2 regions of the Methylobacterium indicum genome follow, and region 2 is predicted to be linked to the other one. Evidence: riboswitches for the same ligand, from Rfam matches in the RefSeq annotation. Region 2 holds a riboswitch; the other holds the start of a gene.
The links. A riboswitch is a leader RNA that binds a small molecule or an ion and turns the genes downstream of it on or off. The one in region 2 is predicted to bind cobalamin.
Positions count from the first base shown of each region.

Region 1 (7,066 bases), 2.9 Mb from region 2:
TCGAGATGGCGGCGAGCCGCGGATCGGGCCGGTCGCAGCCCGGCAGCACGACGAAGGGGATGGCGTGGGCCCGGCAGGTCTCGGCCAGCCGCTCGAGGCCGTAGCGCCAGTAATCCATCCCGCCGAGGCAGCGCACCAGCACGAAGCGCGCCTGGGCGATCACCGCGTCGGCGTAGAGGTCGACGGAGAGGGGGTGGCGCAGCTGCGCCATCTTGGCGAGCCGCAGGCTCGGCCAGTCGCCCGACAGCGACGCATAGGCGCCGGCGAGCCCGGCGAGGTCGGAATCGGTGAAGGAGAGGGCGACGATGTCGCCGGGCGCCTGGCCCAGATCGACCGCCGCCTCGCCCTCGTCGAGGGAGACCGTATCGACGCGGAGGAGGTGCATCCTAGTCCCCGGTCCCCGAGACGAGGCGGGGCCGCGCCGGGAAGGCGACGCCGTCATAGACCTCCGCCAGCGCCAGGGTCATGCCGAACTCGGGCAGATCGATCGTCCCGTCGAGACCCGTCACGAGGCGACGCTGCCAGACACCATCCGCATCCCGGTGCCATAGGGCGATCTCAGGCGCGTTCGGCTCGACCAGCAGGATCACCGCGAGGCTCGGCAGCGTCTTGTACTCTTCCAGCTTGTCGAAGGCGTCGAAGTCGCGCGTGGAAGGCGACAGCACCTCGACGACGAGCCGCGGCTCGGCCGCGCTCAGCCCGTTCGGATCACGGGGCCCGCAATCGACGCCGAGATCGGGCCGGCGAATCTGGCCGGGCAGGGTCTCGACGCTGCCGTCGCCGGTGAAGGGCCGGCACGGCGTGCCGCGCAGGCGCGTGCGGAACTCCGCCACGAGGTTGACGACGATGTCGTCGTGGACGTTCCGGGCGCCCGCCATCAGGCGCACCGGCACCCCGCCTACCAGCTCGTAGCGCTCGGGCTGCTGTTCCTGCCAGGAGAAGAACTCCTGCACGCTCCAGGGCCGCGGCGCCGGCTCCGACATGGGATGGCCCTCCGGGGCTGGGGGTTTCGACAGTCGAGGTTCGGCCTCAACCCGACGCCATGGCGTCAGGCATCGCGCTTCGAAAGTAAAGCGTGGGTCCCTCCTCTCCCCGCGGACGGGGAGAGGGGACGATCCGCGCTTCTTCCCGGCATGGACGGCCCGTCGCAGTCTGCGAGACCCGGTACGCCGGAACCGGCGTACCGTTTCCGTCAGCCCTTCAGCGCCGCCGTCACCGCCGCCTTGTCGAAGCCCGTGAGCCCGATCACCACCAGCGTGCCGTCGCGGTGCTCGGCCGGGCGCCAGGGACGGTCGTAGTGGTGCGCGACGCGGCGGCCCACGCCCTGGACGACGAGGCGCATCGGCTTGTCGGCGACGGCGCAGAAACCCTTGATGCGCAGCACGCCGGCGACCTCGGCCGCCTTGGCGACGCGGGCGGCGAGGTCCTCGGGCGAGCCCGCGGCCGCGACGGGGATCGCCACGCTCTCGAAGTCGTCGTGATCGTGGTCTTCCTCCGTCTCGTGATGCGAGGGCCGGGCCGCGAGGTCGTCCTCGGCGGCCGCGTTGAGGCCCAGCAGCACGCGGGGATCCAGCGCCCCGTGGGCGGTCTCGACGAGCTTGACGGCACGCGGCAGGTGCGCCTCGACCTCGGCGCGGACGCGCGCCCGCTCGCCCTCGTCGAGGAGGTCGGACTTGTTCATCACCACGAGGTCGGCGCAGAGGAGCTGGTCCTCGAAGACCTCCTCCAGCGGGTTCTCGTGGTCGACGCTGGCATCGGCCGCACGCTGCGCGGCCAGCGCCTCCGGATCGTCCGCGAAGGCGCCCGAGGCCACCGCCGGGCCGTCCACCACCGCCACCACGCCGTCGACGGTCACCCGCGAGCGGATCGCCGGCCAGTTGAAGGCCTGGACGAGGGGCTTGGGCAGGGCGAGGCCGGAGGTCTCGATCAGGATGTGCTCCGGCGGCTCCGGCCGGTCGAGGAGCGTGTTGAGCGCCGGCACGAAGTCGTCGGCGACGGTGCAGCAGATGCAGCCGTTCGGCAACTCCACCACCGCGTCGGCGTCGCAGCCCGGGATGCCGCATTCGGCGAGCAGGGACCCGTCGAAGCCGACATCGCCGAACTCGTTGACGATGATGGCGAGCCGCCGGCCGTCGTTGTGCTCGATCGCGTGGCGCACCAGCGTCGTCTTGCCGGCGCCGAGGAAGCCCGTGACGATGGTGCAGGGGATCTTGTTGAGGATGGTCATGCGTTCACCGGCGCGGGAGGGATGCGGGCGACGACACCCTTGCGGAACTCCTGCGGACGCTCGCGCCAGGGCACGATTCCGTCCGGCGTCCCGGCATAGAGGCCGATGCCGTCGAGGATGATGTCGGCGGAGGTCGCCGGGTCGAGGTCGCCGTAGACGTAGGTCCAGCGGCCGGGGCTCGCGACCGCGACCGTGCAGGACCGCTTGCAGACCGAGAGGCATTCCACCGGCTCGATCGTGACCGGCGCGCCGGGCCGGGCGGCCAGCGCTGCGGCCAGCGCGTCATGCAGGCGGGCCCCGGCGCGGGGGCCGTCGGCCGGATCGGCGGCGTCGCGGCAGGTGGTGCAGACGTAGAGGACAACCGGATCACTCATGCCGCCACCCCGCTGCGGACGGGATGCCCCGTCCGCCCTGCCACGGCGCCCCAGGCCCAGCCGAAGGCGAGGCCGAGCACCGCCCAGAAGGCGAAGCCGATGGCGAGCGACCGGGCGGCGAACTGCGCCGCGAAGACCGGCGGCATGGCGGAGATTTCTTCCGGCCCGTGCGGCGCGCCCCAGACATGCGGCGCGACGAGGAGGGCGAGGCCGATGCCGATCGCCGCCGGGCCGCGGCGGATCGCGATCAGGTAGAGGCCGGCCGCCGTGGCGAGGGCGGTCGCCACCCACCAGAGCTGGCGCGATTCGAGGCCCGCCGCGGCGATGCCGGGCAGTTCCGGCGGCAGCCCGATCGCGGGAGCGAGGCCGGCGGCCAGGAAGCCGCCGATGCCGAACTTGAGCGCTTCGCCCGGCGTCACGGTGCGGCCGGTCGCGACCAGGACGGCGCCGAGCAGCAAGGCGTAGCCGACGCCGCTCACCAGGGTGGCGAGGGCCGTGAAGGCGAGGCGCGGCAGGCCGGGGGCGGGCTGCCATTGCGGCTCGCCGCCATGGTCGTGGCCGGCCTGGTCGTGTCCGGCATGGGCCAGCACGATCAGCGGGTTGGACAAGGCCCTGCCGGCGAGAGCCGGCCCGGCGGTCTCGGCCGTTTCGTACTTCTCCGCCGCCAGGATCAGCGGCGAGGTGAGGGCGAATTGCAGCACGGACGCCACGCAGGCGGCCAGGAAGCCGGCGACCAGGGCCGCGGCGAGCAGTCGTTTCGTCATGGGATCCCCTGCACGACCAACGGGAAACGGGCCCGCACCCCGTGAAGGGCGCAGGCCGCGCAGCCGCGTTCGGTCAGTCCCTGGTCAGTGGCAGGGGAAGTTGGCGGAGTGGCGCCAGTCGTGCGCGGCGTTGTGCAGGGCGACCACGGGCGCGAAGCCGGAGACGAACAGCAGACCGACGCCGAGGGTGGCGGCCAGGAGGACGGCGCTCAGGCGCTCGCCGACCAGGGCGGGGGAGAGGGAACGGGTGATCGCGACCATGACGAAACTCCTGCCGCCCCACCGGCGGCGTCGAGAGGAAAGGATGACGGCAGGTCTCCTGGCTCGCGGGCTCTCAACACCGGCCCACCGCCTTCCCGGATCGCTCCAGTGGCCGATGGCGGGCCGTAATCGTCCGCTCACAGTTGCGGGGGCAGCCGCGGCAGGCCGGAACGATCCCGGTTTCCGCGTTCCCTTTTCACCTCGTGACCGAGGCACCGTCGCGAAGACCCTAGCGGCTCGCCTGCGGGCTTGCAATCGCCGCCCCGTCCCCCGACACCCCCCATTCGATGGATTTCCACCCGACCCCCGCGCCCGAGGAGAGTTCCGTGCCGGACGAGACCCGCGCCGCGCCGCGCCTGACCCTGGTGCTGGGTGGCGCCCGCTCGGGCAAGAGCGCCTATGCCGAGGGGCTGGTCTCGGCGCGGGCCGGCCCCTGGCTCTACGTCGCGACGGCGCAGGGGTGGGACGACGAGATGCGCGAGCGCATCGCCCTGCACCGCGCCCGCCGACCGCCGCCCTGGGAGACCGTGGATGCGCCGCGCGATCTCGCCGGGGCGATCCGCCGGGCGCCGCCGGGCCGGCCGGTGCTGGTCGATTGCCTGACGCTCTGGCTCACCAATGCGATGCTGGACGAGGAGGCCGACCTCGCCGCCGAGGTCGCGGCGCTGCTCGCGGCCTGCGCCGCGGCGCCCGGGCCCCTGGTGCTGGTCTCGAACGAGGTCGGGTTCGGCATCGTGCCCGAGAACGCGCTCGCCCGCCGGTTCCGCGACGAGGCCGGCCGCCTGCACCAGCGCTTGGGCGCGCTCGCCGACCGGGTGGTGCTGGTGGTGGCGGGCCTGCCCATGACGATCAAGGGAGAGACGCAATGAGCGACGACGAGGCGGCGCGCCACCGCGCCAAGATGGAGAAGCGCAAGGCGGTCCAGGACGCCGAAGTGGCGGGCAAGACCATCGAGAAGGGCCTGCTCATCGTCCATACCGGCCCCGGCAAGGGCAAATCGACGGCGGCCTTCGGGCTGATGCTGCGGGCGCTCGGCCGCGGCTGGCGGGTCGGGGTGGTGCAGTACATCAAGGGCGCCTGGGAGACCGGCGAGCGGTTCGCCCTCGACCGGTTCGCCGACCAGGTCGAGTGGCACACGATGGGGGAGGGCTTCACCTGGGAGACCCAGGACCGCGACCGCGACGTGGCCGCCGCCCGCGCCGCCTGGGCGACGACCGAGGCGCTGATGGCCGATCCGGCGATCCGGCTCCTCGTCCTCGACGAGCTCAACATCGCGCTGCGCTACGACTACCTGCCGCTGGCGGACGTGGTGGAGGCCCTGAGCCGGCGCCGGCCCGACCTGCACGTCGTGGTGACGGGCCGCAACGCCAAGCCGGAGCTGATCGCCGCCGCCGATCTCGTGACCGAGATGACCCTCGTCAAGCATCACTTCACGGCCGGTGTGAAGGCGCAGGAGGGTATCGAGTTCTAACGGGGCAGAGCCCGATTGACGGCGCCGGCCGGCGGGAGCTACAGGCTCGGCCATGACCAGCGCCCTCCCGACCGGACTCTATCCCGCGCCGCAGCCTTAAGCGGCGGAGTGCTCGTCATTTCTCAACCGCTGCGACGTGTCGGCGGTTGAGGCTTTCCCCCCAAGGTCCAGGCCCGCCGACCTCGCCCATCCCCGAGGTCTTCCCGTGCCGTTTTCCCTCGATCCTCCCGTTTCGATCGGCCTGATCGGCTTCGGCGCCTTCGGACGCCTCGTCGCCGCGCATCTGGGGCCGCACGCCGACTTGCGCGTCCACGACCCGTTCGTGCCCGCGGGTGCGATCGCGGAAACGGGCGCCGCGCCCGCCACGCTCGCCGAGGCCGCCGCCTGCCCGGTGGTGATCCTCGCCACCCCCGTCGCGACCCTCGCCGCCGTGGTGGAGAACATCGCTCCCCACCTGCGGCCGGGCGCCCTCGTCCTCGATGTCGGCTCGGTGAAGGTGCGGCCGGCCGAGATCATGCGGGCGGGGCTGCCGGCCCACATCGACATCGTCGCCACCCATCCGCTCTTCGGGCCGCAGAGCGCGCGGGACGGGTTGCGCGGGCTCAAGATCGCGCTCTGCCCGGTGCGGGGCGGCCGGACGCGACGGGTCGGCGCCTTCCTGCGCCGCGCCCTCGGCCTCACCGTGATCCTGACCACGCCGGAGGCGCATGACCGCGAGGCGGCGGCGGTGCAGGGCCTGACGCACCTCATCGCCAAGGTGCTGGTGGCGATGGAGCCGCTGCCGACCCGGATGACGACCCGCAGCTTCGACCTGGTGATGCAGGCGGTCGGCATGGTCCGGCACGACGCCCCGGAGGTCTACCACGCGATCGAGCGCGAGAACCCGTTTTCGGCCGAGGTGCGGCGGCGGTTCTTCGCCCTGGCGGCGCGGATGGACGCGGAACTCGGGGAGGGCGCGTCCCGCTAGAGCATTTTCCGACGAAGTGGATGTCGGTCACGAAAAAAGCGGGACGCTCGCGCGCCCCGCTCTTCCTCACCCTCGATCGACGTTCAGTTGCTCGCGAGGTGCGGCATCGGGTCGACCGGGGTGGCGCCCTTGCGGATCTCGAAGTGCAGCTGCGGCGAGGTCACGTTGCCCGACGCGCCGGACTTGGCGATGGTCTGGCCGCGCTTCACCTTCTCGCCCGGCCGCACGTCGATCTCGCCGTTATGGGCGTAGGCCGAGACGTAGCCGTTGGCGTGGCGCACCAGGACGAGCTTGCCGTAGCCCTTCACGTCGCTGCCGGCATAGGCCACGGTGCCTTCCTCGGCGGCCTTGACCGGCGTGCCTTCCGGCACCGCGATGTTGATGCCCTCGTTGCCGCTCGAGCCGTAGCCGTTGATCACCCGGCCGCGGGCCGGCCAGCGGAAGGTCGATTGCGGATCGGGCGCCGCCGGGGCGACCGCCGGGGCGGGAGCCGGCGCGGGCTCGGGCGCCTTCTCGGGCAGGGCCGCGACCTTCACGGGCTTGGCCGGCTCGGGCTTCGGCTCCGGCTTCGCCTCGGCGACCTTCTTCGGCTCGGGCTTCTTGATCTCGGCCTTGGCCTCGACCGGCTTCGGCTCGGGCTTCTTGGGCTCGGGCTTCGTCTCGGCCTTGGCCTCGATCTTCGTGGGCTCGGGCTTGTGCAGCTCGGCGACCTTCTTCACCTCGGGCTTGGCCTTCTCGGCGACCTTCGGCTCCGGCTTGTGCTCGACCTTGGGCTCGGGCTTCCGGGCCTCGACCTTGGCGGCCTTCGGCTTCACGGCGGCCTTCTCGTCCTCGTCGTCGTCCTGCTGGCGCGCAGCGACCTTGGCGGTGGCCTTCGCCTGCGACTTGCTCGCGACCCGCTCCTCCTCCTCGCGCGGCTCGGGCTTGCGCAGGTTGAGCTTGGCGGCGCGCTCGGCGGCGGCGGGCGCCACCGGCTTCGCCTCGGCCTGGCCGGGGCGGACG
Region 1 is NZ_AP024145.1:3,303,292-3,310,357, reverse strand. Features, by position in the region: gene cobN (cobaltochelatase subunit CobN) at 1-385, opposite strand, end outside; gene miv_RS15480 (Uma2 family endonuclease) at 387-983, opposite strand; gene cobW (cobalamin biosynthesis protein CobW) at 1,193-2,227, opposite strand; gene miv_RS15470 (DUF1636 family protein) at 2,224-2,601, opposite strand; gene miv_RS15465 (CbtA family protein) at 2,598-3,365, opposite strand; gene miv_RS15460 (CbtB domain-containing protein) at 3,450-3,626, opposite strand; cobalamin riboswitch at 3,658-3,861, opposite strand; gene cobU (bifunctional adenosylcobinamide kinase/adenosylcobinamide-phosphate guanylyltransferase) at 3,983-4,495, shown strand; gene cobO (cob(I)yrinic acid a,c-diamide adenosyltransferase) at 4,492-5,097, shown strand; gene miv_RS15445 (prephenate dehydrogenase/arogenate dehydrogenase family protein) at 5,303-6,064, shown strand; gene miv_RS15440 (peptidoglycan DD-metalloendopeptidase family protein) at 6,148-7,066, opposite strand, start outside.
Region 1: linked by a shared signal. The riboswitch ahead of miv_RS15460 (CbtB domain-containing protein) and the one ahead of miv_RS28590 (TonB-dependent receptor plug domain-containing protein) in region 2 are both predicted to bind cobalamin.

Region 2 (7,066 bases):
ACGTCTGGGAGTTCCGCAACGTCCTCCTGGTCGAGCTGCCGAACGGCGATTACGGCCACACGCTGATGCGCCAGTTCCTCTTCGATGCCTGGCACGTCGAGGCCTTGCGGGCGCTCGCCGCCTCGACCGAGGCGCGCGTGGCGGGAATCGCCGCGAAGGCGGTGAAGGAGGCGCATTACCACCTCGAGAAGTCCGCCGACCTCGTCGTGCGCCTCGGCGACGGCACCGAGGAGAGCCGTCGACGGATGCAGGCCGCCCTCGACGTGTTGTGGCCCTATGCGGGCGAGCTCTTCCTGGGCGACGCCGTGGACGCCGTCCTGGCCGAGGCCGGTATCGCGCCCGATCCGGCAAGCCTGCGCGCCGCCTGGGATGCCACGGTGCGGCCGATCCTCGCCGAGGCGACGCTGCGGGTCCCGGACGGGACCTTCGCCCACAAGGGCGGGCGGCGCGGCATCCACACCGAGCATCTCGGGCGCATGCTCGCCGAGATGCAGTTCCTCCAGCGCGCCTATCCGGGCGCGACCTGGTAGGGGGCCGTCGTGGTGTCCGTGACAGCCCTTTCCCCCGCGCAGACGCAGGCCCGTCCGGAGATCGGCACGATCCGGGACTGGCTCGCCGAGGTACCGGATCCCGAGATTCCGGTGATCTCGATCGTCGATCTCGGGATCGTGCGGGACCTCGCCTGGGAGGACGACACCCTGGTGGTCACGGTGACGCCGACCTATTCGGGCTGTCCCGCCACCGCGGTCATCAACCTGGCGATCGAGGAGGCCCTGCATGCCCGCGGGATCGAGCGCTTGCGCATCGAGCGGTCGCTGACGCCCCCCTGGACCAGCGACTGGATCGCCGCGGAGGCCCGGGAGGCCTTGCGGGCCTACGGCATCGCCCCGCCGATCGACGGGACGGCGGCGGACGGCCGGCTGCTGGGGCGGATCGGCCGGCTCACCGGCGGCTCGAATCTCACCGTGGCCTGCCCGCGCTGCGGCTCGAACCGGACGGAACGCGTCAGCCAGTTCGGCTCGACCCCCTGCAAGGCGAGCTGGCGCTGCACCGACTGCCTCGAGCCGTTCGACTACTTCAAGTGCATCTGACCCGTCCGGGGTCGATCCAACCTACGAGTACTGGCCGCCATGGCACGCTTCTTTCCCCTCGACGTCGCCGAGATCCGGCGCGACACCCGGGACGCGGTGGTCCTCACCCTGAAGCCGCGCGAGGGCGACGCCGAGGCCTTCGCGTTCACGCAGGGCCAGTACCTGACCTTCCGGCGCGCCTTCGACGGCATCGAGCTGCGCCGCTCCTACTCGATCTGCGCCGGCCGGGACGAGGGCGCCCTCAAGGTCGGCATCAAGCGGGTCGAGGGCGGGGCGTTCTCGACCTGGGCCAACCAGGAGCTGAAGCCCGGCGACGTGATCGAGGCGATGCCCCCGATGGGGGCGTTCCACACGCCGATCGAGCCGGAGACGGCCCGCCACTACCTCGGCTTTGCCGGCGGCAGCGGCATCACGCCCCTGCTGTCGATCCTCAAGACTGTGCTGGCGCGGGAGCCGCACGCGCGCTTCACCCTGGTCTACGCCAACCGGCAGATCTCCTCGATCATGTTCCGGGAGGAGCTCGACGACCTGAAGAGCACCTATCTCGGCCGGCTCTCGATCGTCCACGTCCTCGAGAGCGAGACCCAGGAGATCGACCTGTTCACCGGGCGGGTCGACGCTGAAAAATGCGCCGCCTTGTTCTCGCGCTGGATCGATATCGGCTCGGTCGACACTGCCTTCATCTGCGGGCCCGAACCGATGATGCTGGCGATCGCGGCGTCGCTCCGCGAGCACGGGCTGTCGGACGCGCAGATCAAGTTCGAGCTCTTCGCCTCCGGCCAGCCCGGCCGGGCCCGGGCGCGCGCGGCGTCGAGCACGGCCTCGGCCGCCGACGCGCAATGCGAAGCGACGGTGACCCTCGACGGGGCGACGCGCACGTTCCGGATGCCGAAGCAGGGCGAGAGCCTGCTCGATGCCGCGCTCGCCAACACCATCGACGCTCCCTACGCCTGCAAGGCCGGCGTCTGCTCGACCTGCCGCGCCAAGGTGCTGGAGGGCGAGGCCGAGATGCTCACGAACCACGCCCTCGAGGATTACGAGGTGCGTCAGGGCTACGTCCTGGCCTGCCAGTGCTATCCGACGACGGACACGCTCGTCGTGAGCTTCGACCAGTAGATCACGGGCCGGGAGGACGGCGTGCCGGAGACGATGGACATCGAGGAATATCTCCGGCAGGGCGGCGTCCTGACGAACCCGTCCAACGTCCCGCCGCGCTACCGGGGCGAGCTGCTCCGGCTGATGGCGACCTTCGTCGACAGCGAGCTCGCGGGCTCGGCCGGGTTCGCCGCGATGATCAACGAGGCACCGGGCCTCAAGGCGCGGATCGCGGCCGCGCGGATCGTGCTCGAGAAGACCGACCACGCCGAGCGCGTGCTGACCCTGATGGGGACCTTCGGGGCCGACACCGCCCGCTACGCGGTGCACCATCCCTGGGCGGCCCGCCTCCCGCGCGACGCCGATCTCGGGGCGGCGCGTCACGGCTCCGACATGCGCCTCTCGGTGTTCCACTATCCCTTGCAGGGCTGGGTCGATGCCGTGGTCATGAACGTGCTGATGGGCCGGGCCGTCGGCGTCCAGCTGCAGGAATTCTCGCACCTGTCCTACGCGCCGCTCGCTGACGTCTTCCGCCAGATCGCCCCGCGCGAGGCGCGGCACGCCGGGCTCGGCGAGGAAGGCCTGATCCGGATCGTGGCGACCGAGAGCGGGTGCGCGGAGGCGAGACGGAGCGTCGCCTTCTGGCGCCCGCGCATCGCCGCGAGCTTCGGCCGCGAAGGATCGGCCCGCTTCGATACCCTCCGCCGCTTCGGCCTGCGCCGCCGCACGAACGAGGACTTGGCCGCCGCCTGGGCGGCGGAGATGGACGCGCTCCTGCCGGCCTTCGGCATGGCGTGACCGCACGCCGGGCCCGGCACCGGCGATCCGGAACACGACGGAAGGGCGGGGGCCCCGAGCCGGCCGCAGCACCGAGCCCGAGGGTTTGAGCAGCCGATGACGGTCTCCCGCTCGCCGGACAACCGGAGCGTAAGCCATTCATCGCGTCAGCAGAAGCGTTCCAGCCTCGCCCTCCATCGGTCATTCGCATAAGGTAGGTTATGGAACTCGATGCGCCTGGCCCGGCATCGGCCTGAACGTCCGATACGGGAAAGGTGCCTGTCGGACAATAACGGGCGCCGCGGACGATCCATCTCGGCCGGATGCGACTCCCGGTCGACACCGGGCCTTGCCGCAGGATCCGCGTACCCCGTGCGCGAGCGGGGCCGGCGACACCCGATTTCCAAGGATCGATAGGATCCAAGCCCGAATCGACAGCCCGAACCTGCCGACAGACACTCCGAACCCGCCATGTGTCGACCGTGGGCATGTCCGGCATGATTGACGTCGTCCCACGAACCTTGCGACATGACATCGGAATCGACGCAATCTCGCAGGGGATGCACGATGCGCCCCGTGCGCAACAACGGCACGGTTCTGTCGGAATGACGGTTGACCACCCGAGGACGAGATGGGAGGACGAGGGTGACGGTTCCCTTTCGGGGGACGAGAAAGGGAATGCGGTGAGGCGCGAGCCGAATCCGCGGCTGCCCCCGCAACTGTGAGCGGCGAGCCTTCCACCACCTTACGTCACTGGGTGACTCACACCTGGGAAGACGGTGGCAGGCACTGACCCGCGAGCCAGGAGACCTGCCGTCAGCCGTGGTCACACGCGAAACGCGTCAGACGGGGTGTTCTGATGGGTGTCCGAAGGCCGTTATCCTGTCGCGGGATGACGGTTCGAGGCCTCGTTCGCGGTGACGTGCCACTGCCGTCTCCCGAGGCTCGAAGCCCGTGTCCCGTCCCGTCCGCCCCGCCCTCTGGCGTGCGCTCGCGCTGTCCTGCGCGATCCCCGGCCTGCTCTGCAGGCCCGCCCTCGCGCAGCAGGTCGCTGCTCCCTTCGCCGATGCCCCACCTACGCGTGACGGGACGATCGCGCTCTCCGAAATCACCGTCTCGGCCACGGGTGTGCCGACGCCGATCGCCACCACGGGATCGAGCGTCACCGTGCTCACCTCGGACGTGCTCCAGGCCCAGCAGATCCGCACCGCGCCGGAGGCCCTGCGGCAGGTGCCGGGCCTCACCGTCGTCCAGACCGGCGGTGCAGGCGGCCAGACCTCCGTGTTCATCCGCGGCACCAACTCCAACCACGTCAAGGTCCTGATCGACGGCATCGACGTCAACGACCCCTCGACGCCGAACCGCTCCTTCGACTTCAGCCAGCTTCAGACCGAGGACCTCTCCCGCCTCGAGGTGCTGCGCGGGCCGCAGAGCGGCCTCTACGGCGCCGACGCCATCGGCGGCGTCATCTCCTTCGTGACCAGGCGCGGCGAGGGACCGCCGAAGGTCACGGCGTTTGCCGAGGCCGGATCGTACGGCACGTTCAACCAGGGCGGCCGGCTGTCGGGCGCGTCGGGCATCGTCGACTACGCGTTCTCCGTGCAGCACCTGCGCCAAGCCGCTCTGCCGGTCACGCCGTTCGACGTGCTGCCGCCCGGGGTGCCGCTGCGCACCGCCTTCACCGACATCAGATCCGTCTCGACCAAGCTCGGCGCGCAACTCACCGACACCTTCCGCCTGAACTATTTGCTGCGCTTCTCCGACAGCGCCTATCTCGACCAGGCCGATGGCGGCTTTCCCTATCGGCCGACGCCCTACCGCAACCTCAACGACCAGCAGCAGCTCCTGATGCGCGGCGAGGCCGAGTGGACGCCGCTGCCGGGCTTCCACAACGTCTTCGGGGCCAACTACGCCACGTTCGACCGCCTGTTCGCCGGACCGCTCGACCCGCTCGCGCCGCCGACGTCCTCGACCACGCTCGGCGAGCGCACCCGCTTCGACTATCGTGGCGACGTCCAGCTCGCCCCCGGCCACCAGCTGCTGTTCGGGGCCCAGCGCGAGGACGAGCGCTTCCAGGCCACCGGCATCGACAGATCGAACGGGAATACCGGCGGCTTCGCCGAGCTGCAATCGGCGATCACCGACCGCGCCTTCCTGGTCGCCAACATCCGCCACGACGCGAACGACCAGTTCGGCGGCGCGACCACCTTTCGGATCGCGCCGAGCTACACGTTGCCCACCACGGAGACACGCCTGAAGGGCAGCGTCGGCACCGGCTTCAAGCCGCCGACCCTGAGCCAGCTCTACCAGGATTATCCGGACTTTCGGTTCTTCGGGAACCCGGCCTTGCGGCCCGAGGAGAGCTTCGGGTTCGACGCCGGCTTCGAGCAGCCCCTCGGCGAGAGGGTGCTCGTCGGCGCGACCTATTTCGAGACCGATTTCCGCAACCTGATCCAGACCGCGTACTTCCCGACCTTCTCGACCAGCGTGAATGTCGGCCGCGCCGTGGCGTACGGGGCGGAGAGCTTCGTTGCGGTCACGCTCACCGATACCCTGAGCGGCCGGGTCGACTACACCAACACTGTCACCAAGGACGAGATCACCCACCAGGAATTGCTGCGCCGGCCCCGGCACAAGGTCAGCGCCACCGCGATCTGGAACCCGGTGCCGCAGCTCACCCTCACCGGCACCCTGGTGGCGATCGGCGCGTTCGTCGACGGTAACCGCGACTTCTCGGTGCCCCGGCTGAAGAACCCTGGCTTCACCCTGGTCAACCTCTCGGCCAATTACGCCTACTCGGACACCCTGACGCTGTTTGCCCGCATCGATAACCTGTTCGACCAGCGCTACCAGAACCCGACCGGCTTCCTCGGCGCGGGCCTTGCCGTCTATGGCGGCGTGCGCGTGACCGCGTTCTAGAGGGCGCGGATGCGGGCCTTGCGCCGCCTCGGGGCCGCGGCCGGACTGGCCGCCGCCTTCGCCGCCTTTCCGGTCGTGGCCCGGGAGAACCCGGCCGCGCCGGTCCGGCCGATGCGGATCGTCTCGCTGAACCTCTGCGCGGACGAGCTCGTGCTGCGGCTCGCCGACCGGGCGCAGGTCGCGGCGGTGACCGCCTTCGCGGGCGATTCCCGCGGCTCGACCGTGGCGGCTGAGGCCGCCGGGGTGCCGGTCACACGGGGCCTCGCCGAGGAGATCGTCGCCTTGAAACCCGATCTCGTCGTCGCCGGGGCCTTCACCACCCGCACCACGGTGGGGCTCCTCCAGCGGATCGGCATCCCGCCGCTCGAACTCGGCGTGCCGGCGGATCTCGACGGCGTGCGGGCCCAGATCCGCCAGGTCGCGGCGGCCGTCGGGCATCCGGATCGTGGGGAGGCCATGGTGGCGGCGCTCGACGCCGGCCTCGCGCGGGTCGTGCCGGCGGCGCGCTCCTTGCGCGTCCTGGTCCTGCGCCCGAACGCCTTCACGGTCTCGCCCGGGACCCTCGGCGACGCGATCATCCGGGCCGCCGGCCTCGTCAACGTCGCCGCCGCGATCGGCCGGGACCGGACCGGATCGGTGCCGCTCGAAGCCGCGGCCCTGGCCGATGCCGATCTCGTCGTGGTCGACGCCAATGAGACGGGCACGCCGTCCCTCGCCGATGCCCTGCTGCACCACCCGATCCTCGAGAGGCTGCGCGGGCAGGGGCACATGGTTGCGATTCCCAACCGCCTGTGGACCTGTCCCGGACCGCAGATCGCCGAACTCGTCGCCCGGCTCGCGGCGGCGGCGAGGGAGCGCGCCCCATGACGCCCCCCATGACGCCCCCCGTGACACGCATGACGCCGCAGACCCGCAGCCGGCGCCTCGTCGCGGGCTTGGGCCTCCTCGTCGGCCTCCTCACGCTCGCTTCGGTCGCGGTCGGCTACGCCGCCCTCGATCTCCCGGCCGCCCTGGGCGATGCGTGGGCCGGCCGGCCCACCCTTCCCGCCCTGGTGCTGATGGAGCTGCGCCTGCCCCGCGCCCTCCTCGGCGCGCTCGTCGGCTTCAGCCTCGGCCTGACCGGGGCGGTGATGCAGGGCTACCTGCGCAATCCGCTGGCCGATCCGGGCATCCTCGGCGTCTCC
Region 2 is NZ_AP024145.1:6,156,189-6,163,254, forward strand. Features, by position in the region: gene paaC (1,2-phenylacetyl-CoA epoxidase subunit PaaC) at 1-530, shown strand, start outside; gene paaD (1,2-phenylacetyl-CoA epoxidase subunit PaaD) at 549-1,091, shown strand; gene miv_RS28580 (2Fe-2S iron-sulfur cluster-binding protein) at 1,131-2,207, shown strand; gene miv_RS28585 (Phenylacetic acid catabolic protein) at 2,229-2,984, shown strand; cobalamin riboswitch at 3,596-3,795, shown strand; gene miv_RS28590 (TonB-dependent receptor plug domain-containing protein) at 3,918-5,882, shown strand; gene miv_RS28595 (ABC transporter substrate-binding protein) at 5,892-6,749, shown strand; gene miv_RS28600 (FecCD family ABC transporter permease) at 6,746-7,066, shown strand, end outside.